Regions from separate parts of the Streptomyces sp. NPDC002888 genome, predicted to be linked through region 2. Evidence: riboswitches for the same ligand, from Rfam matches in the RefSeq annotation. Region 2 holds a riboswitch; each other region holds the start of a gene.

Region 1 (7,470 bases), on a different contig from region 2:
GCACCACCTGGGGGTGAAAACCCGACCACGGCAGGGGAGTTGAAAGGCGCGGCGGGGCTGCGGTGGGAGCCGTCGTCGTCCGGTTCGCGCTGAGTCGAGGGGCGTGTCCTGTCCGTATTCTCTGATCATGGCCGCACCCACCGCATCTGACGAGCGCACCGCGTACTCACTCATCGCCACCGACCTGGACGGAACGCTGCTGCGCGGCGACGACACCGTCTCCGACCGGTCCTTCGCCGCGCTCGCGCGGGTGGCACGGGCGGGTGCCCAGCACCTCGTCGTGACGGGACGGCCGGCGCCCCGGGTGCGTCCGCTCCTCGACGACCTCGGCAGCAGGGGGCTCGCGGTGTGCGGGCAGGGCGCACAGGTCTACGACGCCGGCGCGGGCCGTCTGCTGTGGTCGGTCACCCTGGACCGGGAGTTGGCGGAGACAGCTCTCGAGAAGGTCGAGGCCGAGGTGGGCCAGGTGTACGCCGCGGTCGACCAGGATGGCGTCGACGGGCTCACGCTCATCGAGCCCGGGTATCTGATGCCCCACCCGACCCTTCCCGCCGTGCGGGTCGGACGGCGCGCCGACCTGTGGTGCGCGCCGATCAGCAAGGTCCTGCTGCGCCATCCCGACCTGTCCGACGACGAGTTGGCTGCGACGGCGCGCGGAGTGGTCGGCTCCCTCGCGACGGTCACCATGTCGGGACCGGGGACCGTCGAACTCCAGCCGTGCGGCATCACCAAGGCAACGGGCCTGGCGCTGGCCGCCGAGCACCTGGGCCTGAGCCCGGCGGACACGATCGCTTTCGGGGACATGCCCAATGACATCCCCATGTTCGACTGGGCGGCCCGTGGCGTCGCGATGGCCAACGCCCACCCCGAACTCAAGGCCATGGCCGACGAGGTCACCACGTCGAACGAGGACGACGGCATCGCCGTCGTCCTCGAAAGACTGTTCCCACAGGCCTGACGGGGAGGGGGCTTCCCGCCAGGCCTGACCGGTTGCCTCCCGTCAGGCCTGACCGGTTGCCTCCCGTCAGGCCCGACCGGTGCCTCCCGTCAGGCTCGACCGGGGGTGCTTCCCGCCAGGCCTGACGGGGGAGGGGCCCCCTGCCCGGAATCCGCGAGGGCTACGGGCAGGGGCCCCCTCCCCCGCCAGGCCTGACGGGGGAGGGGACAGGGCGCTCTGATACGCGCCGACTACTAGTACGCGCCGAAGACGTTGTCGATCGAGCCGTAGCGGGCCGCCGCGTAGTTGCAGGCCGCCGTGATGTTCGCGATCGGGTCGTACGGGTCGAACGACGTGCCGGGCACGTGGTAGGCCTGGAACGTCGGGTCGATGACCTGGAGGAGGCCCTTGGACGGGGTGCCGGCGGCCGCGTTGGAGTCCCACAGGTTGATGGCGTCGGGGTTGCCCGAGGACTCACGCATGATGTTGCGGTAGATCCCGTCGTAGGAACCGGGGATGTTCCGCTCGGCCATGATGGCGAGCGACCCGCGGATCCAGCCGTCGAGGTTGTTCGGGTACCCCATGACCGAAGCGCTCGTCACGGTCGGGGTGGCGGCGGAGGCACTGGTCGCGCCGATGAGCGGCAGCGCGAGCACGGCGGCGCCGGTGCCGGCGACGGCGAGGGTGCGAACGAGGCGGGACGTGCGGGTGCGGCGGGGCAGGCCGGCAGCGGGCATGGCGAATTCCTCTCCGTCGCCTGCGAGGTGAGCTGTCGGGTTCGGGCTGGGAGATGCCCGGCCGGCCGCCGAACGGCGACGTGGCTTCACCCCGAGCCGGTCCGGTGCGATGCCCGGCCCGGCGACTTACCTGGGTCCCCCGCTCCTGCCGTACGTGAGTGAGTTCGTCGATGGGTTGCGGCGGGCGGCGGCAGGATTCGGCGTCCGCCCGACAGGCCGGGAACGTATGCGAGAGCACATGTCGGGAACAAGTAGTGGATACACGTCTCGCCCCATTGACCTTGGTCTGAGGCGTATGGGGCACTTGATCCTTTGCGGCTGCCAAGGCTCAACTCGGTGACTGGCAAAGGGGGAAGGTGGCGTGCGGTGAAGTGTCCGAATAAACCCGCACGTGACCCAATTCACTGCGCGCGCATCCTCAGCTCATATGCCACCAAGGGGAATTGAGAAATCAATTGCGGCAAATCGGGCGCAGCGCGTCCATGGCTGGATGACATGAATCCCTGCTCGCGGGTAAGCCGATGAATGTCCCGCCGTATCGGACGATCAAAGACATGCAGTCCGATTTCGTACCGACCGGACGGTATGGAAACTTCCGGCGTCTCCCGCCCGAGCGACGTAGCCGGTGGGAGGGGCGGGGGGCATCAGTGATCGAAAGGTGACCGGATACGCTGACTTGAGTGATGGCAGCGACCTATCGACAAACCATGTAAGCGCCGGTAGACACCAGCAGACAGGAGACCCCTCGTGACCGTCGTCGGGCCGTTCGGGCTGAGCGTGCGGGACCAGGTTCTGGAAGCCGATGTCCAGGCCGGAATGGCGGCCGTCGAGGAAGGTTTGCTCGAAGCCACCAAGAGCGAGGTCCCCTTCATCACGGAAGCCGCGCAGCACCTCGTGCGAGCGGGGGGGAAGCGTTTTCGGCCACTTCTGGTGATGCTCGCGGCGCAGTTCGGTGACCCGTACGCGCCGGGGATCGTGCCGTCGGCGGTGGTCGTGGAGCTGACCCACCTCGCCACGCTGTACCACGACGACGTGATGGACGAGGCCGATGTGCGGCGCGGGGTGGACAGTGCGAACACGCGCTGGGGCAACTCCGTCGCGGTCCTCACCGGCGACTTCCTGTTCGCGCGGGCCTCGCACATCCTGGCCGACCTGGGGCCGGAGGCGGTCCGGGTCCAGGCGGAGGCGTTCGAGCGGCTGGTCACGGGCCAGATCCTGGAGACGGCGGGCCCCACGGACGGGCGCGACCCGGTCGAGCACTACCTGGACGTGCTGGGCGGCAAGACCGGCTCGCTGGTCGCGGTCTCCTGCCGGTTCGGCGCGATGATGTCCGGCGCCGACGAGACCGTGGTCGACGTCCTGACGCAGTACGGCGAGCGGCTGGGGGTCGCCTTCCAGCTCGCGGACGACGTGCTGGACATCGCCTCCGACTCGCACGAGTCGGGCAAGACGCCGGGGACGGACCTGCGCGAGGGCATCCCGACCCTTCCGGTGCTGCGGCTGCGCGAGCGGGCGGCCCGGCTCGGGCTGTCCGAGGACATCGCCCTGTGCGAGCTGCTGGACTCCGACCTGACCGACGACGCCCGGCACGCCGAGGCGCTGGCGGCCCTGCGGGCGCACCCCGCGCTGGAGCAGGCGCGGCAGGACACGGTGCGGTACGCGAAGGAGGCCCGGGCCGCACTGGTGCCGCTGAAGGAGTGCGACGCGAAGGTCGCCCTGATGGAGCTGTGCGACGCGGTGGTGCACCGGGCCGGCTAGGGCCTTCGGTTCTCTCGGAGCACCCAAGGTATGTGATGTGCGTCACGTCACCGATGCCGTGTCGGTCGCCTGTTCCTGAAGGGCCGAGCTGTTCGGCCCGCGCGGCGGCGTCACCCGTACGACCCCTACGGGTCGGGGGAGGCGCCGCCTCCTCATGTCATACCGCAGGCGTACATGGAGTTGAGTCCGCGGGTTGACGCAACCCCCCGGCGGATTTGGTCAGATGGACACCACGGAAATCACCACTCCTCACCGATTCGGGTGAGAATGGCTGCCCGGGGTGGAAGACGGACACGCGGGATGGGCAGCCGCCGCCGACGACGGAGGTAAGGCACACATGGCACCGTACGCATCCGATGACAGCACGACCGCCGGGGAGGGCGACGACCTGCGCTCCGGACGGCGCAAGGCCGCGAGGTACGTCGTCCCGGTCGCGGTCATGGGGGTGGCGGCGGCGACCATCGGGCTGGTCCCGGCGCTCGCCGACTCCGGTGACCCCGACCTGCCGAAGGTCAGCGCGCAGCAACTCATCGAGAAAATCGCCCAGTCGGACGTGCAGCAGCTGTCCGGCACCGTGAAGATCAGCACCGACCTGGGCCTGCCCGACCTCGGCGGACTGGAGAGCGGCCTGCTTTCCGGCGCCACGCGGTCCGGCGAGGGCGACGGCTCGTCCGCGGACCCGTCCGCCAAGCTCACCGAACTGGCCTCCGGCACGCACACCCTGCGCGTCGCCGCCGACGGCCCCGAACGGCAGAAGCTCTCGCTCCTGGAGAACGCCGCCGAGTACAGCCTGATCCACAACGGCAAGGACGTCTGGGGCTACGACAGCAAGTCCAACGAGGTCTACCACGGCACCGCCTCCGAAAGCGCGGAGAAGAACGGCAAGAGCGACAAGAGTGAGAAGCGGGAAGACGTCCCCGCCACTCCCAAGGACCTCACCGAGGAGGCCCTGAAGTCGGTCGACGACACGACTTCCGTCACCGTCGACGGCACCGTTCATGTCGCCGGCCGGGACGCCTACAAGCTGCTCATCAAGCCGAAGCAGTCCGGCACCACGGTCGGCGCGATCAGTGTGGCCGTGGACGCGAAGACCGGGCTGCCGCTGAAGTTCACGCTGACTCCGGCGAGCGGCGGCGCGGCCGTGGTCGACGCCGGCTTCACGCAGGTCAGCTTCAGCAAGCCGGCCGCCTCCACCTTCGACTTCGCCCCGCCGAAGGGCGCGAAGGTCACCGAGGACGAGAACGCCGACCACGCCGACCGCGGGCAGCGGAGCCCGAAGTCCGAGAAGGACCTCGGCAAGGAGCTCGACGGCCTGAAGACCCTCGGCGAGGGCTGGAACTCCGTCGCCACCTTCGACACCGGCGGCGAAAGTGTCCCCTCCGGCGCCGAAGCCGGCGGTGACCTCGGCGGGTTCCTCGGCTCCCTCGGCGACCAGGTCAGCGGGAAGTTCGGCAAGGGCACGGTGTTCTCCACCCGCCTGGTCAACGCCCTGATCACCGACGACGGCAAGGTCTACGTCGGCGCGGTCACCAAGGACGCCCTGGTGAAGGCGGCGAACTCCGGAAAGTAGGAGAGCGGAGAGCAGGAGAGCGGAAAAGCAGGAGAGCGGGAAGCGGGAGGGAGTCATGGACGAACCGTCCGCCACGGAGCCGAAAGAGGCGGACGCGCGCGACGGCGTCATCGCCACCCGCGCGCTCACCAAGCGCTACCGCGGCGGACAGCTCGCCGTGGACGGCCTGGACCTGACCGTCCCGGAGGGCAGCGTCTTCGGCTTCCTCGGTCCGAACGGCTCGGGGAAGACGACCACCATCCGCATGCTGATGGGGCTCATCGCACCCACGTCCGGCTCGGCCCGCGTCCTGGGACACCCCATGCCGCGGGCCTCGCGCGCCGTCCTGCCGCACGTCGGCGCGCTCATCGAAGGGCCCGCCCTGTACGGCTTCCTCTCCGGCCGCGACAACCTGCTGCGCTACGACGCCGCCGACCCGGTCGCCGATCCGCGCACCCGGCGCACGCGCGTCGCCGCGGCGCTGGACCGGGTGGGCCTGACGGCCGCCGGGGGCAAGAAGGCGAAGGCGTACTCCCTCGGTATGAAGCAGCGGCTGGGTCTCGCCTCCGCCCTGCTCCAGCCCCGCCGCCTGCTCGTCCTCGACGAGCCGACCAACGGCCTCGACCCGCAGGGCATGCGGGAGATCCGTTCCCTGGTGCGGGAGCTGGCCTCCGACGGCACGACCGTCTTCCTCTCCTCCCACCTGCTCGACGAGATCGAGCAGGTGTGCACCCATGCGGCGGTGATGGCCCAGGGCCGGCTTCTCACGCAGGGGCCGGTGGCGGAGCTGGCGGCGGGCGCGCGGGGCAGGCTGGTGGTGACCACGCCGGACGCGGGGGAGGCGGCCAGGGTGCTGAAGGAACAGGGCGTCGGGGACGTCGTGATCGCCGAGGACCGGGTGACCGGCGAGCCTCCGGAGCGCGACCTCGCCGACGTGAACGCCGCGTTGGTCACCGCGGGCGTCCGCGTGCGCGGCTTCGGCGTCGAACGGGCCTCCCTGGAGGACGCGTTCGTGGCGCTCACGGGGGAGGGGTTCGATGTCGCGGGCTGAAGCAGTGCCGCAGTCCCACGCCGGGGACCGGCCGGAAACCCTGCGCAAACCCAGTCCGTTGTGGACCTTCGGTCTGCTGCGCAGCGAGCTGCTGACCACCCTGAGGCGCTGGCGCACGCTCGCGCTGCTGGGCGTGCTGGCGGCCGTGCCGATCCTCGTCGGGATCGCGGTGAAGATCGAGACCAGCGACGGTTCGTCGGCCGGTCCCGGCGGAGGCGGAGGCGGCGGCGAGGGACCGGCGTTCATCGCGCAGATCACCAACAACGGGCTGTTCCTCGTCTTCACGGCACTGGCCGCGACACTCCCGTTCTTCCTGCCGATGGCGGTCGGTGTCGTCGCGGGCGACGCGATCGCCGGCGAGGCCAACGCGGGCACCCTGCGCTACCTGCTGGTCGCCCCCGCCGGCCGTACCCGCCTCCTCCTCACCAAGTACGCGACCACGATGGCGTTCTGCCTGCTGGCCACCCTCGTGGTCGCGACCTCGGCGCTGGCGGTCGGTGCGCTGCTCTTCCCGCTGGGCGACCTGACGACGATCTCCGGCACCCGGATCGGCTTCGCCGACGGCCTGGGCCGGGCCCTGTTCATCGCCCTGGTCGTCGCCGCGTCCCTCATCGGGATCGCGGCCCTGGGCCTGTTCGTCTCGACGCTCACCAACAGCGGCATCGCGGCGATGGCGACGACCGTGGGCCTGCTGATCACGGTCCAGATCCTCGACCAGATCCCCCAGCTCCACGCGATCCAGCCGTACTTCTTCTCCCACTACTGGCTGTCCTTCGCCGACCTGATGCGCGACCCGGTCTACTACGACGACCTGGTGAAGAACCTCGGCCTGCAGGGCCTGTACGCGGCGGTGTTCGGCTCAGCGGCCTGGGCGCGATTCACGGCGAAGGACATCACGGCGTAGGGAGCCGGCGCATAGAGGTCACGCCGTCTCGTGCGGGAATCTCGCCAGCGGTGCCTCGCCCGCGAAGAAGGTCTTCGCCCGCGTCAGCGCCCCCTCGTCGTTCAGTACGTCACCGCGCCTGCTGCCGTTGCCCAGCAGGACCCCGCCGAAGCGCATGCCCATGTACGCCGCCGAGTTGCGCAGCGTGCCGATCAGCGGGTCGGCGACGGAGAACTCGTGGTCGGCGAGCGCGGTGACGCCCCAGAGGGTGCGCCCGGCCAGGGTCGCCTTGAAGTCCAGGCCCGGGGTGCGCAGCCAGCCCGACCAGTAGTCGAGGTAGCGCTTGGTGTGCGCGGACACGGAGTACCAGTACAGCGGCGACGCGATCACGATGTCCGTGGCGGCGAGCGTGGCGTCGAGCAGCAGCGCGGGAGTGCCCTCGGTGGGACGGGCGTGGTCGCTGTCGCGCCGCAGGTCCACGAAGTCGGGCAGTGCGTGCTCGGCCAGGTCGATCCAGTGCTGTTCGACGTCCGAGGGGAGTTGCTCGGCCGCCCG
Region 2 (7,470 bases):
CACGCGCCCCGGGTGCATGGAGGGGATGGCCGCGCGTTCGGCGTGGGTGGAGTGGAGGAGCCGGTCGGTGATCTCGCGGACCGTGTCGCGGGAGACGCGGGAGTGGTGGATGACGGACGAGTCGTACTCGGGGAGGTCCTGGGCGATCGCCGACACCGTCGTGACGGATCCGGCGAGACCGACCAGGGTGCGCGCCTCGCGCAGGGGCACGGTCTCCTCGGCGAGATCCAGGGCCGCCTCGATGTCGGCCCGCATCGCGGCGATCTGCTCCTCGGTGGGCGGGTCGGCGACCACGCCGTCCCGCACGAGGTGCCGCTCGGTCATCCGTACGCAGCCCACGTCGACCGAGCGCGCCGCGCGCACGTGGTCGTCGCCGACGACGAACTCCGTCGAGCCGCCACCGATGTCCACCACCAGGTAGGGACGGGACAGGTCGTCGCGGCCCGCCAGCTCCTTCGTCGCCCCGGTGAAGGAGAACTCGGCCTCCTGGTCGCCGGAGATGACCTCGGGTTCGACGCCCAGGATGTCCACCACGCCGCGCACGAACTCGTCGCGGTTGGAGGCGTCCCGGGAGGCCGACGTGGCCACGAACCGCACCTTGCCCGCGCCCAGTTCGCGGATGACCTCCGCGTACTCGCGGCACGCCGCGAACGTGCGCTCCAGCGCCTCGGGGGCCAGCCGGCCGGTCCGGTCCACGTCCTGGCCGAGCCGAACGATCGTCATACGCCGGTCGAGCTCCAGCAGTTCACCCGTGGCGGGGTTGACGTCCGCGACGAGGAGCCGGATGGAGTTCGTACCGCAGTCGACGGCGGCGACCCGGCCGAAACCGTCGGGAACGAGCGGGGTGTCCGCGAAGAAGCCGCTGCGGGCCTCGGCGGGGTCGGAGACCGTGCCCTCCTCGCCCGGGTGCTCGTCCGCCGGGTCCGGCGCCACGAGCTGCTGCACGCACGGCCCCTTGCGCCACCACTCCGGCAGCATCGCGAGCGCCTCGTCGCCCAGCGGGTTCACGCCCGGCCCCGCGGCGAGGGAGTGGCCCACCAGCACGTGCAGGCACTTGACCCGGTCCGGCATGCCGCCCGCGCTCGGGAAGCCCTTCAGGACCTCGATGGCGTCACGGCGCGCGATGTAGTCCTCGTGTGCGGCACGGTACGCGGCGGCGAGTTCCGGGTCGGTCTGCAGCCGCTCCGTCATCTCCTTCATGACGCCGTTCGCCTCCAGCGTGCCGATCGCCGAGGCGGCGCGCGGGCACGTCAGGTAGTACAGCGTCGGGAAGGGCGTGCCGTCGGGCAGACGGGGGGCCGTCTCGACGACGTCCGGCCGGCCGCACGGACACCGGTGCGCGATGGCGCGCAGCCCGCGCGGCGGGCGTCCGAGCTGCTGCTTGAAGGCCTCGACGTCCGCGTCGGTGGGCTCGGTGCGCGGAGTGGTCGGCGGGGGCGTTTCCATGCCTGTCTTTCTATCGGGTCTACCGGTCCATCGGGCCTACCGGCCCATTGGGTCTACCGGTCTCACTGGTCGGAGGCGTCGGACTTGTCGACCCCGTCCCAGACGTTGGAGTACCAGGGGCGGTCGGCCGCCACCAGGTCGGCGTGTGCCTGCTTGGCCGCGGCCGGGTCGATCACGATGTACCCGGTCTCGCCGGGCATCACATAGTGCAGCCGCTGCCGGATCTGCTGCTCCGCGTACGCGTCGTCCTGCCAGCGCGCCTTGAGGTCGCGCAACTGTTCGACCCGCTGCTTGGCCTGCGCCTTCTCCCGCTGCAGATCGGCGACCTCGGCGCGCTGGGAGACGTACTGCCTTATCGGATAGGCGAGGGCCACGATCAGCGAGCACAGGACCAGGGCGAGCAGGGCCGCCCGGCTGGTCAGGCGGGAGCGGCGGGCCTGCCGCTTGGTCTGGGAGCGGTAGACACGGGCCGCCGTCTGCTCACCGAGCAACCGGATCCTGGTCGCGGTGGAGAAACGGTCCCGGTCCTTCACGGCCATGTCCCCGCGCCTCCCGTTTCACACGTGCGTACGTCCCCGCACACGGTACGGGACCGAGTACGGGGACGTACGTACGACTGGCTAAGGCTTAACCCGGGAAGGCCCAGCCCTTGAAGGTTCAGCCCTTGAAGGTTCAGCCCTTGAAGCGGGGGAAGGCCGAGCGGCCCGCGTACACCGCCGCGTCGTCGAGGATCTCCTCGATGCGCAGCAGCTGGTTGTACTTGGCGACGCGCTCGGAGCGGGCCGGGGCGCCGGTCTTGATCTGGCCGCAGTTGGTGGCGACGGCCAGGTCGGCGATGGTGACGTCCTCGGTCTCGCCGGAGCGGTGGGACATCATGCACTTGAAGCCGCTGCGCTGGGCCAGCTCGACGGCGTCCAGGGTCTCGGTCAGCGAACCGATCTGGTTGACCTTGACCAGCAGGGCGTTGGCGGCGCCCTCGTCGATACCGCGGGCGAGGCGCTCGGGGTTGGTGACGAACAGGTCGTCGCCGACGAGCTGGACCTTGTCACCGAGCTTCTCGGTGATGGTCTTCCAGCCGTCCCAGTCGTCCTCGAACAGCGGGTCCTCGATGGAGACGAGCGGGTACGCCGCGACGAGCTCGGCGTAGTAGTCGGTCATCTCGGCGGCGGAGCGCTCCTTGCCCTCGAAGAGGTAGGAGCCGTCCTTGTAGAACTCGGACGCGGCGACGTCGAGCGCCAGGGCGATCTGCTCGCCGGGGGTGTAGCCGGCCTCCTTGACGGCCTCGAGGATGAGGTCGAGGGCCTCGCGGTTGGAGCCGAGGTTCGGGGCGAAGCCGCCCTCGTCGCCGAGGCCGGTGGCCAGGCCCTTGCTCTTCAGGACCTTCTTGAGGGTGTGGTAGACCTCGGTGCCCCAGCGCAGCGCCTCGGAGAAGGACTCCGCGCCGATCGGGGCGATCATGAACTCCTGGATGTCCACGTTGGAGTCGGCGTGCGAGCCGCCGTTCAGGATGTTCATCATCGGCACCGGCAGCAGGTGCGCGTTCGGGCCGCCCAGGTAGCGGAAGAGGGGGAGGTCGCTGGCCTCGGAGGCGGCGTGGGCGACGGCGAGCGAGACGCCGAGGATGGCGTTGGCGCCGAGCGAGCCCTTGTTGTCGGTGGCGTCCAGGTCGAACATGGCCTGGTCGATCAGGCGCTGCTCGGTGGCGTCGTAGCCGACCAGCTCCGGGCCGATCTGCTCGATGACGGCCAGGACGGCCTTCTCGACACCCTTGCCCTGGTAGCGGTTCGGGTCACCGTCGCGGAGCTCGATGGCCTCGAAGGCGCCGGTGGAGGCGCCGGAGGGGACGGCGGCACGACCCGTGCTGCCGTCGTCGAGGCCGACCTCGACCTCGACCGTGGGATTGCCTCGGGAGTCCAGGATTTCCCGGGCTACGACGACGTCGATGGACGGCACGAGCATCTCCTTCATGGGATGTGACGCTGGAAGTGCGGGGCCCGTGGGCCTTGCGACTAGAGCCTAACCGCCCCCGGGGCATCGGCAGCCGACCGACCGCCTCGTGGACAGGCTGACGGTACACATTGTTCCCGGCTGGAACAAAGGGCGGTACGGGGATTGCGGGCGAAGGACGGGCAAAGAAAAACCCCGCCCCGGTGCGTACGGGGGAACACGCACCGGGGCGGGGAGCCCGTGGGGACGGGGGGCCCTCACGTGTCCTCCACTGTGGAGGACACGGCTATGAGGACGCTTTGGTTCGGCTGGGGTCCGCGTAGGACCTCGGCTCGAGCCCGCGTATCACTTCAGGTGAAGCTGCTGGCCCGGGTAGATGAGGTTGGCGTCCTGGACGATGTCCTTGTTCAGCTCGAACAGCTTCTCCCAGCCGCCCGCGACCTTCTGCTTCGTGGCGATCGAGCTGAGGGTGTCGCCCGTGACGACCTTGTACTCGCCGTCGCCCTTCTTGACCTTCTTGCCGGTCGGGGTGGTGACGGTCTTCTTGGCGGCCGGGCGCTCGGAGGAGCGGGAGGCCTGCTGCTCGCTCGAGCGGGTGCTGGTGCCGCTGTCGTTCGAGGAGCTGCTGCCGGAGGAGCCGCTGCTGGAGGAGCCGCTGCCGGACGAGGTGTCGGTGCTGCCGCTGGAGGAGGCGCCGGACAGGCCCTTGCCGCAGACCGGCCAGGCACCCTTGCCCTGGGAGGCGAGGACCTTCTCGGCGACGGCTATCTGCTGCGCCTTGCTGGCCTGGTTGGCCTGGGAGGCGTACTGCGTGCCGCCGTACGCGGCCCAGGTGGAGGCGGAGAACTGCAGGCCGCCGTAGTAGCCGTTGCCGGTGTTGATGGACCAGTTGCCGCCCGACTCGCACTGGGCGACCGTGTCCCACTCGGAGGCGGTGGCGGCGGAGGCGTTGCCGGCCGCCATCAGCGGGGCGGCGACGGCGGCGCCGGTCACACCGGCGATGGCGATGGCGCGAGTGGTCTTGGACGGACGACGGTGCTTGCCCTTGCCGGAAAACAGCATGGTTGGATCCCCTCACCGACGCCTGCGAGGTGAGCTGTCGGGTTCGGGCCGGTTGAGTTGCCCGGCCGCACCTCTCACGAGGCGCGGCTTCACCCCAAGCCGGATCCGGTCTCAATGTCCGGGCCCGGCACTTACCTTGGGTCCCCCGCTCCTGCCTACGGCGCTTGACGCGACGACTGTTCCCGTACGGCCGCTGGCAGGATTCGGCGTTGCGGCAGCCGGGGCTCACGTTGGCGAGCGGTCATGACCGTAGACACGTGATCCACGGAATTTCAAAGACGATCAGGGCTTCTGAGACTCATCCCACACTTTCACCAAAGCGGACATTTTGTGTGAAGTGTGGCGCTAACTCCCGCCGCTTTTCGCCCTATTCAGCCCCGACTCGAAGGGTCTGACCGGCGGAGATGTTGTTCGGGTCGGCGCCGATCGCCTGCCTGTTCTCGGCATAGAGGGCAGACCACCCGCCGTCGAGGCCAAGGGAGTCGGCGATGGACGCCAGGGTGTCACCGGGGCGGACGGTGTAGGCGTGACGGCCGGAGGAGGCCGTCTTGGCCCCGCCGTCCGTGGTCTCGTCGGCACTGCCGCCGCGGTGACGGCCGGTGCCGGTGTCCACGGAGCCGGTCACGGAGCCGGTGTCCACAAGGCTCCAAGAACCCGCACCCTGCTGCACATTGTCCGACTCGTCGGACTTGTCGGATGCGGGGCCTTCCGCGGGCGAGCTTTCGGGGCTCCGTGAGTTCGTCGCGCCGGAATCGGCGGACGAATCGGACTTTGCGGAGTTATCCGACTTGGAGGGAGAAGAGGGCGAGGGGGGCGAAGGGGACGGTTCCGTGGAGGATCCGGTCGCAGAGTCGTCGGGGGTACTGGACGCACCCGAGGACTCATCGGATGTTCCGGAGGAGTCGGAAGAATCCGACGAATTGGACGATCCAGATGAGCCAGATGCGCCGGATGAGCCAGATGCGCCGGACGAATTGGACAGACCTCGGGAGGGCACGTCGTCGGCCACACCCGTGTCGACGTCGGCCGAGCCCGAGTCCTTTCCGAGTCCGGTGAGCAGTCCGCAGGTGGGCCAGGCGCCGGGGCCCAGGTCGTCGAGGATCTTCTCGGCGACGGTTATCTGCTGGGAACGGCTGGCCTTGTCGGCGCTGGAGGCGAACTCGAGGCCGCCGTACTTCTCCCAGCGCTCCTGGTTCAGGTGCAGGCCGCCGTAGAACCCGTTGCCCGTGTCGGCGCTCCACGCTCCGCCGGTCTCGCAGTCGGCCACCTTGTCCCACGTCGTGCCGTCGGCCGCACTGGCGCCGGTGGCCCCGAGCAGCGGGATGGCGATGGCGGAGCCGGTCACCCCGGCAGCGACGAGGAGAGCCGGAGCCTGGCGAGGGCGACGGTGGCGACCGTTCCCGGAGAGCATGCGGTGACCTTTCGCGAGACAGCACGTACCCACGCGGCGGGTGAAGCCGAGTCGCCGCGTTGACGAGTGAACGTACCGACAGCCGATCACTTGTCACAAGTTAATGCCGCGTAGATCACGTGAAGATCACAGAGTTGAAGGCATGTCACCTTGATGTATCGGGTACACAGCGCACTCGCCCGGTCACCATGAGGGCGTGAACTCCACCGGCAGCGTGCGCAGTCCCCGCATGATGAGTCCGCCCCGCCACCTCAAGTCGGCCGGATCCCCGCCAAGTCGCAGGTCGGGAAGCCGGGTGAGCAGCGTGGCGAGCGCGGTCTGCCCCTCCAGACGGGCCAGCGGCGCGCCGAGACAGTAGTGGATGCCGTGCCCGTAACCGAGGTGCTGGTTGTCACGCCGTCCGAGGTCGAGGACGTCCGGCTCCGCGAACCGCTCCGGATCCCGGTCCGCGGCGGCGAGTACGACGAGAACGGGGTCCCCGGCCGCGATGTCCTGCCCGCCGATGCTGAGCGGCTCGGTGGCGAACCGCCAGGTCGCGAGCTCCACGGGACCGTCGTAGCGCAGGAGTTCCTCGACGCCGGTCTCGAGGAGGTCGGTGTGCCCGGCGGTGAGGGAGTCCTGCAGGCGGGCCCGTTGTTCGGGGTGGGTGAGGAGGGCGTAGGTGCCGTTGCCGATAAGGTTGACGGTCGTCTCGAAGCCGGCGAACAGAAGGATGAACGCCATCGCGGCCGCCTCGTTCTCGGTGAGGTGCTCGCCGTGGTCGGAGGCGCGGATGAGGCCGGAGATGAGGTCCTCGCCGGGCGCGGCCGTGTCCGGGAGGGCCTCGCGCTTGCGGTGGATGAGGTCGGCGAGGTAGCCGCGCATCTTCTTCACGGACCGCGCGACCCCGCCGCGCGGGCCTCCGCCGTGCCGGATCATCATGCCCGCCCAGTCCCGGAAGTCGTCCTGGTCCTCGCGCGGGACGCCGAGCAGGTCGCAGATCGCGTAGATGGGCAGGGGGAACGCGAACTCGTGGATGAGGTCGGCCGAGCCCCGGCCGGCGAACTCGTCGATGAGGTGGTCGGTGAGCTCCTGCACCCGCGGGGCGAACTCGGCGACCCGGCGCGGTGTGAAGGCCTTGCTGACGAGCCGTCGGAGCCTGGTGTGGTCCGGGGGGTCGATGTTGAGCAGATGCGTCATCAACTCGGCCTTGCGCTCACCGGGAATGCCGGTTTTGCCCTTGGCGTGCGCGGGTTCGTCATGATGCGCCGGGTTCTTGCTGAGCCGCTGGTCGGCGAGGGCTTGCTTCGCGTCGACGTACCGGGTGACCAGCCATGCCTCGACCCCGCTGGGGAGTTTCGTCCGGTGCACGGGGGCGTGCTCGCGCAGCCAGGCGTAGGCGGGGTAGGGGTTGGTGGCGAACTCCCAGGTGAAGAGGTCGGGGGCGGGAGCTGGGGGCTGGGGGTGGTTGGTCACTCCTTGACGGTAGCTGGCTTTTCGGCCATCTCCGCCAGGGCCTTCTTGGCGGCGGGGTGGCCCATGTCGGCGGCTTTGCGGTACCAGAAGGCGGCTCTTTCGGGATTGCCCTGCTTTTCGCGGAGGACCGCCAGCCGGTAGGCGCCGTA
Region 3 (7,470 bases), on a different contig from region 2:
GGATGACCTCGTCGATGTCGACGAGCGCCGTGAGCAGGCCCTCCACCAGGTGCAGACGGTCGCGCCGCTTGCTCCGGCGGAACTCGCTGCGGCGACGTACGACCTCGAAGCGGTGGTCGAGATAGACCTCCAGGAGCTCCTTCAGGCCCAGCGTGAGTGGCTGACCGTCCACCAGCGCCACGTTGTTGATGCCGAAGGACTCCTCCATCGGCGTCAGCTTGTAGAGCTGCTCCAGGACGGCCTCCGGCACGAAGCCGTTCTTGATCTCGATGACCAGGCGCAGGCCGTGCGCGCGGTCGGTGAGGTCCTTGACGTCGGCGATGCCCTGGATCTTCTTCGAACCGACCAGGTCCTTGATCTTGGCGATCACCTTCTCGGGACCGACCGTGAAGGGCAGCTCCGTCACGACCAGGCCCTTGCGACGCGCGGTCACCGTCTCCACCGACACCGTCGCGCGGATCTTGAACGTGCCACGGCCCGTCTCGTACGCGTCCCGGATGCCGGCGAGGCCGACGATCCGGCCGCCGGTGGGCAGGTCCGGGCCGGGGACGTGCTTCATCAGGGTTTCGAGATCCGCGTTCGGGTGGCGGATCAGATGGCGGGCGGCAGCGATGACCTCGCTCAGGTTGTGCGGCGGCATGTTCGTGGCCATGCCGACCGCGATGCCCGACGCGCCGTTCACCAGGAGGTTCGGGAAGGCGGCGGGCAGGGCCACCGGCTCCCGCTCCTGGCCGTCGTAGTTGGGCGTGAAGTCGACCGTGTCCTCGTCGATCGACTCCGTCATCAGGCTCGTCGCCGCGGCCTGACGGCACTCCGTGTACCGCATGGCCGCCGGCGGGTCGTCGTTGCCCAGCGAGCCGAAGTTGCCGTGCCCGTCGACGAGCGGCACCCGCATCGAGAAGGGCTGCGCCATGCGCACCAGGGCGTCGTAGATCGACGCGTCGCCGTGCGGGTGGAGCTTGCCCATCACCTCGCCCACGACGCGGGCACACTTCACGTAGCCGCGGTCGGGGCGCAGGCCCATCTCGTTCATCTGGTAGACGATGCGGCGGTGGACCGGCTTGAGTCCGTCCCGGGCGTCGGGCAGGGCGCGGGAGTAGATGACCGAGTACGCGTACTCGAGGAAGGATCCCTGCATCTCGTCGACTACGTCGATGTCGAGGATCTTCTCCTCGTACGAGTCGTCGGGAGGCGGGGTCTTCGTGCTGCGGCGGGCCATCGCTGCCGGCTCCTCCTGTTTCCTGGTCGCTCGCCTACGGGGCGCTCACGTCGCCTTCGGCTCACTCTTGCTGAAGCGTTTGACGGGATCTGACGCGGACCATTGTGGACCGTGGCACTGACAACACGGGCCGGGACCCGGTGCGCAACGCTCGGCCCGACGCCGAGAGGCGCCGCGTGCGCCCACCGGGGCGGCCCTGCGGCACGACTGCCCGCAGGCTACGCCATCGCCGCCCGCAACCGACTTCTCGCTCTCGGCGTACGACCTCCGGGAACTTCGCCGACCGTCCGCACGCTTGCATAAAGTGGCAGGACCAGCAGGAAATCCGCGGTTGCAAGGACCGCTCCCGCGATCGAAGGGATGTACATGCCCATGGGTCACACGGCCACAGCCCAGGCAGGCTCCGGCGGCCTGACAGCGACCGAGCACCGCCTGGCCAACGGCTTGCGCGTGGTGCTCTCAGAGGACCACCTGACCCCCGTCGCGGCGGTGTGCCTCTGGTACGACGTCGGTTCGCGCCATGAAGTCAAGGGGCGTACCGGCCTGGCTCACCTTTTCGAGCACCTCATGTTCCAGGGCTCCGGCCAGGTGAAGGGCAACGGCCACTTCGAGAAGGTGCAGGGTGCCGGCGGCTCGCTCAACGGCACCACCAGTTTCGAGCGCACCAACTACTTCGAGACCATGCCCACCCACCAGCTGGAGCTCGCCCTCTGGCTGGAGGCAGACCGCATGGGCTCCCTGCTCACCGCCCTGGACGACGAGTCCATGGAGAACCAGCGCGACGTCGTCAAGAACGAGCGCCGCCAGCGCTACGACAACGTCCCCTACGGCACGGCCTTCGAGAAGCTGACCGCCCTCGCCTACCCGGACGGCCACCCCTACCACCACACGCCGATCGGCTCGATGGCCGACCTGGACGCGGCGACCCTGGAGGACGCGCGCGCGTTCTTCCGGACGTACTACGCGCCCAACAACGCGGTCCTGTCCGTGGTCGGCGACATCGATCCCGAGGAGACCCTCGCCTGGGTCGAGAAGTACTTCGGCTCCATCCCGGGCCACGACGGCAAGCCCGCGCCGCGTGACGGCGCGCTGCCCGATGTCATCGGCGCCCAGCTGCGTGAGGTCGTCGAGGAGGAGGTCCCGGCGCGCGCCCTGATGGCCGCCTACCGGCTGCCGCACGACGGCACGCGCGCGTGCGACGCGGCCGACCTGGCCCTCACCGTCCTGGGCGGCGGCGAGTCCTCCCGCCTCTACAACCGCCTCGTACGACGCGACCGTACGGCGGTGGCGGCCGGCTTCGGCCTGCTGCGGCTGGCGGGGGCGCCCTCCCTGGGCTGGCTGGACGTGAAGACCTCCGGTGACGTCGAGGTGCCGGTCATCGAGGCCGCCATCGACGAGGAGCTCGCCCGCTTCGCCGCGGAGGGCCCCACGGCCGAGGAGATGGAGCGCGCTCAGGCCCAGTTGGAGCGCGAGTGGCTGGACCGCCTCGGCACGGTCGCGGGCCGCGCCGACGAACTGTGCCGCTACGCCGTGCTGTTCGGTGACCCGCAGCTCGCCCTGACCGCCGTGCAGCGCGTGCTGGAGGTGACGCCTCAGGAGGTTCAGGAGGCCGCCAAGGCCCGCCTGCGCCCCGACAACCGCGCGGTGCTCGTCTACGAGCCCACCGCCCCCGAAGCCCCCGCCGACCAGGACGAGAACGAGGAGGCGGCCCAGTGACCGAGCTCGCCACGATGGACTTCCACCCCCAGCCCCAGGCGGGCGAGGCCAAGCCGTGGGCCTTCCCGGCCCCCGAGCGCGCCACCCTCGACAACGGCCTCACGGTTCTGCGCTGCCACCGCCCCGGCCAGCAGGTCGTCGCCGTCGAGGTGCTCCTGGACGCGCCCCTGGACGCCGAGCCGGCCGGCCTGGACGGCGTCGCCACGATCACGGCCCGAGCCTTCTCCGAGGGCACCGACAAGCACTCCGCCGAGGAGTTCGCCGCCGAGCTGGAGCGCTGCGGCGCCACCCTCGACGCACACGCCGACCACCCCGGCGTGCGCCTCAGCCTCGAAGTCCCGGCCTCGCGCCTGGCGAAGGCCCTCGGTCTGCTCGCCGACGCCCTCAGGGCGCCCGCGTTCGCGGACAGCGAGGTCGAGCGGCTCGTCCGCAACCGCCTCGACGAGATCCCGCACGAGCTGGCCAACCCCTCCCGCCGTGCCGCCAAGGAGCTCTCCAAGGAGCTCTTCCCGGCGACCTCGCGCATGTCCCGCCCGCGCCAGGGCACCGAGGAGACCGTCCAGAACATCGACTCCGCGGCCGTTCGCGCCTTCTACGAGAAGCACGTCCGCCCCGCCACGGCCACCGCCGTGGTCGTCGGCGACCTCACCGACCTCGACCTGGACGCGCTCCTCGGCGACACCCTGGGCGCCTGGACGGGCTCCTCGGCCCAGCCGCGGCCCGTGCCGGCGGTGACCGCCGACGACACCGGCCGTGTCGTCATCGTGGACCGCCCCGGCGCCGTCCAGACGCAACTGCTCATCGGGCGCATCGGCCCCGACCGGCACGCACGCGTGTGGTCCGCGCAGGTGCTCGGCACGTACTGCCTCGGCGGCACCCTCACGTCCCGCCTGGACCGTGTGCTGCGCGAGGAGAAGGGCTACACCTACGGTGTGCGGGCGTTCGGGCAGGTCCTGCGCTCGGCCCCCGACGGCTCGGGTGCCGCGATGCTCGCCATCAGCGGTTCCATCGACACCCCGAACACCGGCCCCGCCCTGCAGGACCTCTGGACGGTGCTGCGCACGCTCGCGGCGGACGGCCTCACCGACGCCGAGCGCGATGTCGCCGTGCAGAACCTCGTCGGCGTGGCGCCGCTGAAGTACGAGACCGCCGCGGCCGTCGCGAGCACGCTGGCCGACCAGGTCGAGCAGCACCTGCCGGACGACTACCAGGCGACGCTCTACCAGCAGCTCGCCGCGACCGGCACTGTGGAGGCCACGGCGGCCGCCGTGAGCGCCTTCCCGGTGGACCGCCTGGTGACGGTCCTCGTCGGTGACGCCGCGCAGATCAAGGAGCCCGTCGAGGCCCTCGGCATCGGCGCCGTCACGGTGGTGTCCGCCGAGTAGCGGCACACAGGCGCAGGGGGCCCTGGGGCGGAAACGTCTCCAGGGCCCCCTGATGTCCGAATTGGGGGAGAGGTTGCCTGTCTGGCCTGTGGGATGCGCTACAAAAGCCGCGATCCGTTTGGGGATTGAAAGTCGTCCCGCTTAGCGTCATCCGGGCTGTTCGTCAGGCAGTGCGCCGCAACCGCGGCACCGGACAGTCATCGCCGAGTCCCCGTACGGCGCGAGCCAGGGGAGCCGGGGACCCAACTAGGCAGTCCCTGGGGTGAATCGGACGCCCGCGCGTGTCGCGAGGGGGCCCGTAGGAGACCTTCCTGCTCCGAACCCGTCAGCTAACCCGGTAGGCGAGAAGGAAGGAAAGGACCCCTCAACTTCATGGCGTTCACCTGCGCCACCGGGAAGCACCGTCGTCCCAGCCGCATGAAGCGCACCACCGCCCGCGCCGCGGGCGTCGCCGCGCTCGCCACCACCGGTGTCATCGGCACCCTGACCGCCGCGCCGGCGCTCGCCGCCGACACCGCCGTCGAACAGACCGGCCTCACCCCCGTCGTCACCGTCGGCGACTCGGTCGCCGTCAGGGTCGACGAACAGGCCGCGGCCCAGAAGGAGGCCGCGCAACTGAAGGCGGCCGAGGAGGCCGCGCGCAAGAAGGCCGCCGCGGAGGCCAAGAAGGCGCGCGAGGAGGCCGAGCAGGCGCGTGAGGTCAAGGCCCGCGCCGTGCGCGCCGCCGAGCGCAAGCGCCTCAACGCCTTCGTGGCGCCGATCTCCGGCTCCTACGTCTCCACCGGCTACAAGTCCGGCGGATCGCTGTGGTCCTCCGGCAGCCACACCGGCGTCGACTTCCACGCCGCGAGCGGCACCGCGGTGCACGCGGTCGGCTCCGGCACCGTCGTCCAGACGGGTTGGGGCGGCTCCTACGGCAACCAGGTCGTGATCAAGATGAACGACGGCACGTACACGCAGTACGGCCACCTGTCGTCCATCGGCGTCTCGGTGGGCCAGCAGGTCACCCCGGGCCAGCAGATCGCCCTCTCCGGCGCGACCGGCAACGTGACCGGGCCGCACCTGCACTTCGAGGCCCGTACGACTCCGGAGTACGGCTCGGACATCGATCCCGTCGCCTACCTCCGTCAGCACGGCGTGAACGTCTGACGACAGACCGCAGGACATCCCGCGGCCCCGGCTCCCCGAGCCGGGGCTTTCGCCGTTTCACAGACCCCGCTGTCCAAAAAATATCCATGGATTCCGGCCCGCCATCGGAAATTCCGGCTCATTGCAATAGAGTCACTGAACACGCGTCCATCGTCGACGTTTCACGGGGATTAAGGCGGAGGTCGGTCATGCGTATTCCGGCGCATTCGGTGTGCACGGCCATCCGGGACGACATCGTCGCGGGTGTCTACGAGCGCGGCAGCCGGCTCACCGAGGAACTCCTCGCGCGCCGCTACGGCGTCTCGCGCGTCCCCGTGCGGGAAGCCCTGCGCACCCTGGAGGCCGAGGGCTTCGTGGTGACCCGGCGGCACGCGGGCGCGTGCGTCGCCGAACCCACCGAGCAGGAGGCCGCCGACCTGCTGGACATGCGCATGCTCCTGGAGCCGCTGGGTGCCTCCCGGGCCGCCCAGCGGCGCACGGAGGCCCATCTGAAGGTGCTGCGCGGCCTCGTGCGACTGGGCCAGGAGCGCGCCAGGCGCGGCAACAGCGAGGATCTGCGCTCATTGGGAAGCTGGTTCCACGAGACGCTCGCACAGGCCTCCGGCAGCCATGCGATGACCTCCATGCTCACCCAGCTGCGCCACAAGATCGCCTGGATGTACGCGGTGGAGGCCCCGGCCAACCCCGTGGAGTCCTGGACGGAGCACGGCGCGATCGTGGACGCGGTGGCGCGCGGCGACGGTGAGCGCGCGCGGGCGATCACGGCGCTGCACACCGAGCGCGCGACCGCCGCGCACCGGCTGCGCTTTTCGGGCGGGGAACACCCGGAGCGTGTGAGGACTTCGCAACATCCCGTAAACATGTCGGGCCAGCGGCATTAACACGGGGGCCGTATACAAAGGGGGGATATTCGGTGGACGTGTATTTCCGCTGCCCTTTTCTCGCGCGCGCCGGGAATTTCCGGTCGCGCGTCACAGGTGTGCCTGCGCGATGTTTTCCGTGCATCACGTCACGCGGCGCCCTTATATGCCTGCGGTAATTCCTCGCGAAAGCGCCGTGAAAACGGCGGAGCCGCGCCGCCCGGAAGGGGCGACACGGCTCCGCGCATGCTGCGAGCGACGCTCACACGGTCTCGGGCAACTCCTCGAGGCCCTCGGCGACCAGCTTCGCCAGACGGTCGAGCGCGGCGTCCGCGCCCTCGGCCTCGGAGGCGAGGACGATCTCCTCGCCGCCCTTGGCACCCAGGCCGAGGACGGCCAGCATGGAGGCCGCGTTGACGGGGTTGCCGTCGGCCTTGGCGATCGTCACCGGGATACCTGCGGCCGTGGCGGCCCGGACGAAGATGGATGCGGGGCGGGCGTGGAGGCCCTCGGCCCAGCCGACGTTGACGCGGCGCTCAGCCATGTGATGCTGCCCTTCGATTCTCAGGTTGTCTAGACCAGTGTTCCACACGTGAAGCGTGGCAGGAACGGTCCTGCGTCCCGTTCCGGATGTGGTCGTCGAACCTCGGCCTAGATCCGACTTCCGTCCTCCACAGACTGCCTCGCGCCGTTGTCGGACGCGAGCCGTACTCTGGCCCCATGCAGAGCGCGTCGGACCGGCACGAGTACCCCGCCCACTGGGAAGCCGACGTGGTGCTGCGCGACGGCGGCACCGCGCGCATCCGCCCCATCACCGTTGATGACGCCGAGCGCCTGGTCAGCTTCTACGAGCAGGTCTCGGACGAGTCGAAGTACTACCGCTTCTTCGCGCCCTACCCGCGCCTGTCCGCCAAGGACGTCCACCGCTTCACGCACCACGACTTTGTGGACCGGGTGGGACTCGCGGCCACGATCGGCGGCGAGTTCATCGCCACCGTACGCTATGACCGCATCGGCGCCCATGGGATGCCCGCCTCCGCCCCCGCCGACGAGGCCGAGGTCGCCTTCCTGGTCCAGGACGCCCACCAGGGACGCGGTGTCGCCTCCGCCCTCCTCGAACACATCGCCGCCGTCGCGCGTG
Region 4 (7,470 bases), on a different contig from region 2:
CCCGTGCCGCTGCTCGTCGCGGCGTTCCGGTGGCTCGACCGGGTGGAGCCCGGGCCCTGGTACAACCTGCTGTTCTCCTTCGCCTGGGGCGCCTGCGCGGCCGCGCTGATAGCGATCGTGGCGAACAGTTTCGCGACGAGATGGATCGCCACGGCCACCGCCGATCCGACCGGCGCGGACACCCTCGGCGCGACCGTCATAGCCCCCGTCGTCGAGGAGTCGGCCAAGGCCGCCGCCGTCCTGCTCGTCTTTCTCTTCCGGCGGCGGGACTTCACCGGCATCGTCGACGGGGTCGTCATCGCCGGGATCACCGCGACCGGGTTCGCGTTCACCGAGAACATCCTCTACCTCGGCACGGCGTTCGGCACCGACCAGCTCACCGGCGACACCGGCATCGCCTCCGTGACCGCGGCGACGTTCTTCGTGCGCGTCATCATGTCGCCCTTCGCGCACCCCCTCTTCACCGTCCTGACCGGCATCGGCTTCGGTGCCGCCGCGCTCGCCGGGGACCGTCAGCACGTGCGGCGCGTGCTGCTGCCGCTGCTGGGACTGCTGCTGGCGATGGCCATGCACGCGCTCTGGAACGGCTCGTCGTCGTTCGGCGAGTACGGGTTCTTCGCGGTGTACGGGGCGTTCATGCTGCCCGCGTTCGGGCTGCTGACCTGGCTGGTCATCTGGACGCGGCAGCGGGAGCTGCGGACCGTGCGGGAGGAGCTGCCCGCGTACGCCTCCGCGGGGTGGCTGGCACCGGCCGAGCCGTTCGCCCTCGGCTCGATGCGGGCACGGCGGCTGGCCCGGGAGTACGCCCGGCGTCACCACGGCAGGCCCGCGGCGCAGGCGGTGGCCCAGTACGAGGCGTACGCGACGTCCCTGGCGTTCCTGCGGCGCCGGGGAAACCGTGGCAAGGCGGGGGCCGACTTCGCCGTACGGGAGGCGGAGTTGCTGCGGGAGCTGTGGGGCCGGCGGGACGTGGCGCGACCCGCGCTGGACCATGCGGCGCGGGTGGCTGCGCCGCCTGTGCCGGTGGTGGTGCCGCCTTGGCCGGTGTACGGGATGTACGGGGCGTACGGTGCCTACGGGCAGGGCTACGGGAGCGGGGCCGGGCCGGGGCATGGAGCTGGCCCGGGGCATGGGGCTGGCCCGGGGCATGGGGCTGGCCCGGGGCATGGGGCTGGCCCGGGGCATGGGGCTGGCCCGGGGCATGGAGCTGGCCCGGGGCATGGAGCTGGCCCGGGGCATGGAGCTGGCCCGGGGTATGAGGCCGTGCCGGGCTACGGATATCCGGCGGCGCCCTACCCCGCGTACAACCCTTACCGGTCGTAGCCGGAAAGGGTTCCCGGGAGTTCAGCACCGCCGGACACCGCCGGACACCGCCGACACCGCCGACACGGCGGTCACAGCGGACACGGCGGACACTGCCCGACCGCCGTCGCGCCTGACCGCCGTCGCGCCTGACCGCCATCGCGCCCGACCGCCATCGCGCCCGACCGCCATCGCGCCCGACCGCCATCGCGCCCGACCGCCATCGCGCCCGACCGCCATCGCGCCCGACCGCCGCCGCGCCCGACCGCCATCGCGCCCGACCGCCGCCGCGGCCGACGGGACTACGCCGACGCCTCCGTCAGCTTCGCCACCTCCGCCTCCGTCAGCTCCAGCTCCGCCACGCCCACCAGTGCCGGCAGTTGCTCGACCGTACGGGCGGAAGCGATGGGCGCCGCGACGGTCGGCTGGGCGGCGAGCCAGGCGAGGGCGACCGTGGCGACGGGGGCGTCGTGGGCCGCGGCGATCTCGTCGAGGGCGGTGAGGACCTTGATGCCACGCTCGGATTCGAGGTGCTTGGCGGCCTGGCCGGCACGCGCGCTGTCCACCGTCTTACCGGGGCGGTACTTGCCGGTGAGGAAGCCGGTGGCGAGCGCGAAGTACGGGACGGCGGCGAGGCCGGCGCGGGAGGCGAGGTCACGCAGCTCGCCCTCGTAGGTGTCGCGGGAGACGAGGTTGTAGTGGGGCTGGAGGGCGACGTACCGGGCGAGGCCCTCGCGGTCGGAGAACTCCAGGGACTCACGAAGGCGTTCGGGCGAGATGTTGGAGGCGGCGATGTGCCGCACCTTGCCCGCCCGCACCAGCTCGTCGAGGGCGCCGATGATCTCCTCGACGGGCACCTCGGGCCTGTCGAAGTGCGTGTAGTAGAGGTCGATGTAGTCGGTGTCCAGGCGGCGCAGGGAGGCGTCGGCGGCGGCCTTGATGTTGGCCGCGCTCAGGCCCTGGTACTCGGGGTGCTGGCCGACCTTGGTGGCGATGACGACGTCGGAGCGGCTGCCGCGGGCCTTGACCCACTTGCCGAGGACGGTCTCGGACTCGCCGCCCGAATTGCCCTCGGCCCACGCCGAGTAGGCGTCGGCGGTGTCGACGAAGTTGCCGCCGGCGGCCGTGTAGGCGTCAAGGACGTCGAAGGAGGTGGCCTCGTCGGCGGTCCAGCCGAAGACGTTGCCGCCGAGAGCGAGGGGGAAGACCTCAAGGTCGGAGGAGCCGAGCTTGCGCAGAGAAGAAGAAGTCATGCTGCACGTCAACGCCGTGACGGGAGGCGCGCATTCCGCGCCTCCCGTCAACAGCGTGTGAACATCCGGGAGACCTCACCGACTCCCGGACGACCTCAGGGGTTGATCCCCTTGCTGCGCAGCCAGGCCCCCGGGTCGATGCCCGAGCTGCTGCCGCCCGGGTGGACCTCCAGGTGGAGGTGGGCACCCGTGACGTTGCCGGTGGCGCCGACACGGCCGATGACGTCGCCCGTGGCGACCTTCTGGCCGACGCTGACGCTGATGGAGGACTGGTGCGCGAACCAGAGCTCCGTGCCGTCGTCGAGCGTGAGGATCGTGCGGTAGCCGTAGGAGCCGGCCCAGCCCGCCTCGGTGATGGTGCCGCTGTGGACCGCCTTGATGAGCGTGCCGGTGGGGGCGGCGAAGTCGAGGCCGGTGTGGTAGCCGGAGGACCAGTAGGAGCCGGCCTGACCGAAGGTCGAGGTGATGGTGTACGAGGAGGTCGGGAGCGTGTACTCCTTGGCCAGCTCGGCGAGGCGCTCGGCCTCGGCCTTGCGCTTGGCCTCCTCCTCCACCTTCTTCTTGGCGGCGGCGGCCTTGGCCTTGGCCTCCTGCTCCGCCTTGGCGGCGGCGTCCGAGGCGGCCTTGGCAGCGGCGGCCTCGGCGGCGGCCTGGGCCTTGCTCTCCATCTGGCCCTGCTGCGACTCGGCCTGGGCCATGATGCGGCTGCGCAGCGACTCACCGGCGTCGGCGGCGCTCTGGGTGGTGTCGTCGGTGCTCGTGCCGACGCTGCTGAGGGCGGCCGCGGCGTCCTCAGCGGCTTCCTTGTCGTCCGTCAGGAGCGAGCCGACGGAGGGCAGGTCGGGCATGGAGATGGAGACCGGCGGCTTGCCGGTGTTGGCGCTGGCCATGCCGCCCGCGCCGACGGCGGCGATGACGCCGACGCCCAGGACGGTGGAGCTGCGGGCGAGCCCGCCACGCTGCTTGGCGACGCGGTGCCGGCCACGTACCGGGCGAATGGACTCCGCGGTGGGGTTCCACTCCTCCCAGGGGCCCTCGTCGGTGCGGTAGTCGCCGTAGCCGAAGGTCTCGGTACTGCGGCGGCTCGGCGCGGGGGCCTCGGGGGCAGGCGGGTTGGACGCCACGAAGGCGTACTCCTTTCCTTCCGTGACGCCTACCGGGTTAGCTGACGGGTTCGGAGCGGGAAGGTCTCCTACGCGCGTATACCGGCCGTGAGTCCACGGCGGCATCCACGTGATTCACCCCAAGGTGGTGGTTCCCCGGTTCCCTTGCGGGATTCGGCGCGTGAGCACGGAGCCGTCTCTTGTGACGGCTGGGACGACCGCGCTGCGTTATCGAACGTTAATAGACACGGGGTCAGGTTTCCAAGCTGTTCCGCTTGATCATTAACATTTTTCGCCGTGGACTTACGGCCCATGAACGGCTAAAAACGGGCGAGTTGGCCGCGCGGCTGACCACATACGGTTTCTGACGTTACGTCAGTCGTTATGCGGAGCGGGGCGGATCCCTCACACCCTGTGACGACGGCCACCGGCGCCCCCAGAACACACCGATGGCCGGGATTCGTGAGAATCCCGGCCATCGGCCTTCAGTAGCGGGGACAGGATTTGAACCTGCGACCTCTGGGTTATGAGCCCAGCGAGCTACCGAGCTGCTCCACCCCGCGTCGTTGACTCAAGTGTACGGCATCCGCGGGGTGCGAAGCACCACGGTTTCGCGGTGGGGTCCGAGGCGGTGTGATCACGCTTTCGAGGCGGCGTGATCGCGCTGGTGAGGCGGCCGATTCCGGTGACGGGATGCGGCTGACTCCGGTGACGGGATGCGGCTGACTCCGGTGACGGGTGGTCAGCCGAGCAGGTGGCCGTTGGGGGCCTTGGCCCGCTGCGCGTACTCCGGCAGTACGACGACCTCGGCGCCGCCCGCCACCAGCACGCCCGTGCCGTCGGCGCCCTCGACGAAGGTGTCGGGCTCGCGCCAGGCCGTGACGACCCGCCGTACCCCCGCGTCGAGGACCAGCCGGGCGCAGGGGGCGGGCCGGGAGGCGCGGCGGGCGCACGGTTCGAGGCTGCTGTAGACGGTTGCGGACGCGAGCCTCGGGTCGGCCGGGTCGATCTTCGCGAGGGCCGCCTCCTCCGCGTGCACGACAAGATCCCCGCCCTCCCGGGAATGCCCTCGCGCCAGTTCCGTCCCGTCGGCCGCCACGACCACCGCGCCCACACTGAACGCGGTCTCCGACGGCGGACACAGCGCCGCGAGCTCGCAGGCGAGGGCGAGCCAGTGCCGGTCGGCGGGGGACACCGACCCGGCGCTGCCGGGTGCCGTCGGTTCGTAGCGCATCAGCACGACGTCCTCGATGCGCCGTGTCTCGACGAGCCGCAGCCGACCGCCCTGGTAGGCGCCCGGCCCGAACAGTCGAGGTGCCTCGGGGTCGCCCACGAAGAGGGGCGCGAGGACGAGCTGGAGTTCGTCGGCGAGTTCCTGCTGGAGCAGCTGGGTGTGGATGGTTCCGCCGCCCTCGACCATGAGCCGCCGTACGCCACGTACGTCGTGGAGGTGCTCCAGGAGCCCGCGCCAGTCGAGCTCGCCGCCCAGCCCCACGACGTCGGCGTCGATGCCGCCCCGCCGGGCCCGTTCGGCGCCCTTGTCCGTCGTATAGAGGACCTTCTCCCCGCCCGTGTGCCAGAACTGCGCCGCCGGGTCCAGCTCACCCGAGCCGCTGACCGTGACCTTGAGCGGGAACGCGGGCTTCCCCGCGGCGACCCGGGCCGCGCGCCGCTCGGGCGAGTTCACCAGCAGCCGGGGGTTGTCCGCGCGGATCGTGCCGGCGCCGATCAGGATGGCGTCGACGGAGGCCCGTACCTCGTCGACCCGGTCGAAGTCGGCCGGGCTGGAGAGCAGGAGCCGCTCGGGGCCGGTGTCGTCGAGGTAGCCGTCGAGGGAGACCGCGGCGGACAGCAGGACGTAAGGGAGAGGCATCTACGCACTCCATCGTGGGACGGGAGCATCTGAGGACAGGGGTGCCGAGGACGGGAGCATCCGGGTCTTGGTTCAAGTTTGAAACAAACCTACACTGGTCGCATGACGACCCGCTGGCTCACCCCCGAGGAGCAGCGCGCCTGGCGCGCGTACATCGCCACCACCATGCTCCTGGAGGACGCGCTCGACCGGCAGCTCCAGCAGGAGGCCGGGATGCCGCACATCTACTACTCCATCCTGGCCACCCTGTCCGAGACACCGGAACACCGACTGCGCATGACCGATCTCGCCGAGCAGCTGAAGATCACCCGCAGCCGGCTGACGTACGCGGTGGCACGCCTGGAGAAGGACGGTCTGCTACGGCGCGAGGGGTGCACGTCGGACCGCCGCGGCAGCCTCGCGGCGCTGACCGACGAGGGACTCGCGGTGCTGGAGCGGGCGGCGCCGGGGCACGTGGAGACGGTTCGCGCCCACCTCTTCGATCACCTCAGCCCCGAGCAGGTGGCGCAGCTGGAGGAGATCTTCACGGGGATCACGAAGGGACTCATGGGGGACGGGCCGGGGGACGGCCAGGGGGACCTGCCGTGGCTGCGGCGTTCATCCACAGGGTGTGCAGGAACGGGATGACCCGGCGGGGCAACGGCGTTAAGCCTGATGCGGGACAACGGCGTTGGGCCTGATGCGTGACGCATGAGGCGCGCGCCACAAACGTGTTGCTTCAAGTTTCAAGCAGGGGTAGGGTCCCGATCCGAGGATGTGCTTCAAATCTGAAGCAGATCCTTGGATCGATCAGCGATGGACCCGACCCCGGAGGCCCCGCATGCCCGCATTCCCCGCCGCCACCACGCGCTCCCGCGTCCGGGTACCGCTGCGCTTCCACGACGGCTACGGCGTCGACGCCGAACTGGTCACCTTCCACGGCCTGGCCGACGGCCAGGAACACGTGGCCGTCGTCCTCGGCGACCCCGGCCCCGTCCCCCTGGTCCGCCTGCACTCCGAGTGCCTGACCGGCGACGTCTTCGGCTCCGCCCGCTGCGACTGCGGCCCGCAGCTGCGCGAGGCGGTCGAGCGGATCGCGGAGCGCGGCGGCGTTCTGCTCTACCTCCGCCAGGAGGGCCGCGGCATCGGCCTCTACAACAAGCTCGACGCGTACGCCCTCCAGGACCAGGGCCTCGACACCTACGCGGCCAACGCCGCCCTCGGCCTGCCGGAGGACGCCCGCGACTACACGGCGGCGGCCCAGATGCTGAACGCCCTGGGCATCACCGGCCTGGACCTGCTCTCCAACAACCCCGACAAGGCCGACCAGCTGCGCACCCTGGGCGTCGAGGTCCGCGACCGCGTCCCCACCGGCGTCTTCGCCACCCCGGACAACGTCCGCTACCTCCGCGCGAAGGTCCTCCAGACCCAGCACACGCTGCCGCTGGCGGAGCTGCCGGAGGCGGCGACGCTGACGGAACTGAACGTGGGCTGAGTCTGGACTGGGGCTGGGGCCGGCCTCGGTGATGCGGAGCGGGACGGTCAGCGCGCCGCGGAGCCGGGGCTCCCGTCAGCACTCCCGGTAGCACTCCCGGTACCTGTCGGGCGGTTGTCCTGGAGCGCCATGTAGAGGCGGGTGCCCGCCGGCCTGAAGCCGACCCGCTCGTAGACCCGTCGGGACCCCTCACCCGAGTATTCGAGCCACACCGATCGGGCCTCACGGGCGAACAGGTCCTGCGCCAGCGCCGCGGTGACGGAGCCGGCGACGCCTCGGCCGCGGCAGGCGGGGCGAGTGCCGACGCCCGCCAGCTCCGAGGTGCCCACGGCGGGCGCGGAGCAGGTTCCCGCGCCGACGCAGTCGCCGTCGGAGCCCCGTACGAACCGCACCGCTCCCCCGTTCTCCTGGGTACGGCGCAGTCGGGCAGCCCCTTCCTCCGACGCGGCGAACACACCGGCGAAC

Evidence for each region. A riboswitch is a leader RNA that binds a small molecule or an ion and turns the genes downstream of it on or off. The one in region 2 is predicted to bind cyclic di-AMP.
Region 1: it holds a riboswitch for cyclic di-AMP, as region 2 does, so the genes downstream of both, ACFYWX_RS27825 (transglycosylase SLT domain-containing protein) here and ACFYWX_RS18240 (transglycosylase family protein) in region 2, are expected to answer to the same signal.
Region 3: it holds a riboswitch for cyclic di-AMP, as region 2 does, so the genes downstream of both, ACFYWX_RS33450 (M23 family metallopeptidase) here and ACFYWX_RS18240 (transglycosylase family protein) in region 2, are expected to answer to the same signal.
Region 4: it holds a riboswitch for cyclic di-AMP, as region 2 does, so the genes downstream of both, ACFYWX_RS42815 (M23 family metallopeptidase) here and ACFYWX_RS18240 (transglycosylase family protein) in region 2, are expected to answer to the same signal.

The regions. Positions count from the first base shown of each region.
Region 1 covers NZ_JBIAPU010000018.1:86,165-93,634, reverse strand. Annotated here, with positions in the region: gene ACFYWX_RS27835 (carboxymuconolactone decarboxylase family protein) at 1-17, shown strand, start outside; gene ACFYWX_RS27830 (HAD family hydrolase) at 128-958, shown strand; gene ACFYWX_RS27825 (transglycosylase SLT domain-containing protein) at 1,192-1,674, opposite strand; cyclic di-AMP (ydaO/yuaA leader) riboswitch at 1,679-1,854, opposite strand; gene ACFYWX_RS27820 (polyprenyl synthetase family protein) at 2,422-3,432, shown strand; gene ACFYWX_RS27815 (outer membrane lipoprotein carrier protein LolA) at 3,770-5,002, shown strand; gene ACFYWX_RS27810 (ABC transporter ATP-binding protein) at 5,058-6,032, shown strand; gene ACFYWX_RS27805 (ABC transporter permease) at 6,019-6,936, shown strand; gene ACFYWX_RS27800 (flavodoxin family protein) at 6,955-7,470, opposite strand, start outside.
Region 2 covers NZ_JBIAPU010000010.1:108,805-116,274, forward strand. Annotated here, with positions in the region: gene ACFYWX_RS18220 (exopolyphosphatase) at 1-786, opposite strand, end outside; partial or broken gene ACFYWX_RS18225 (DUF501 domain-containing protein) at 1,042-1,446, opposite strand; gene ACFYWX_RS18230 (septum formation initiator family protein) at 1,509-1,985, opposite strand; gene eno (phosphopyruvate hydratase) at 2,119-3,399, opposite strand; gene ACFYWX_RS18240 (transglycosylase family protein) at 3,739-4,455, opposite strand; cyclic di-AMP (ydaO/yuaA leader) riboswitch at 4,460-4,628, opposite strand; gene ACFYWX_RS18245 (transglycosylase family protein) at 4,823-5,866, opposite strand; gene ACFYWX_RS18250 (cytochrome P450) at 6,050-7,321, opposite strand; gene ACFYWX_RS18255 (tetratricopeptide repeat protein) at 7,318-7,470, opposite strand, start outside.
Region 3 covers NZ_JBIAPU010000024.1:123,273-130,742, forward strand. Annotated here, with positions in the region: gene ACFYWX_RS33435 (DNA topoisomerase (ATP-hydrolyzing) subunit A) at 1-1,219, opposite strand, end outside; gene ACFYWX_RS33440 (M16 family metallopeptidase) at 1,586-2,935, shown strand; gene ACFYWX_RS33445 (M16 family metallopeptidase) at 2,932-4,320, shown strand; cyclic di-AMP (ydaO/yuaA leader) riboswitch at 4,512-4,678, shown strand; gene ACFYWX_RS33450 (M23 family metallopeptidase) at 4,693-5,469, shown strand; gene ACFYWX_RS33455 (GntR family transcriptional regulator) at 5,658-6,350, shown strand; gene ACFYWX_RS33460 (HPr family phosphocarrier protein) at 6,592-6,873, opposite strand; gene ACFYWX_RS33465 (GNAT family N-acetyltransferase) at 7,050-7,470, shown strand, end outside.
Region 4 covers NZ_JBIAPU010000040.1:19,406-26,875, forward strand. Annotated here, with positions in the region: gene ACFYWX_RS42805 (PrsW family intramembrane metalloprotease) at 1-1,323, shown strand, start outside; gene ACFYWX_RS42810 (aldo/keto reductase) at 1,605-2,555, opposite strand; gene ACFYWX_RS42815 (M23 family metallopeptidase) at 2,651-3,679, opposite strand; cyclic di-AMP (ydaO/yuaA leader) riboswitch at 3,691-3,848, opposite strand; tRNA gene ACFYWX_RS42820 (tRNA-Met) at 4,148-4,221, opposite strand; gene ACFYWX_RS42825 (dihydrofolate reductase family protein) at 4,401-5,531, opposite strand; gene ACFYWX_RS42830 (MarR family winged helix-turn-helix transcriptional regulator) at 5,634-6,158, shown strand; gene ribA (GTP cyclohydrolase II) at 6,352-7,005, shown strand; gene ACFYWX_RS42840 (GNAT family N-acetyltransferase) at 7,053-7,470, opposite strand, start outside.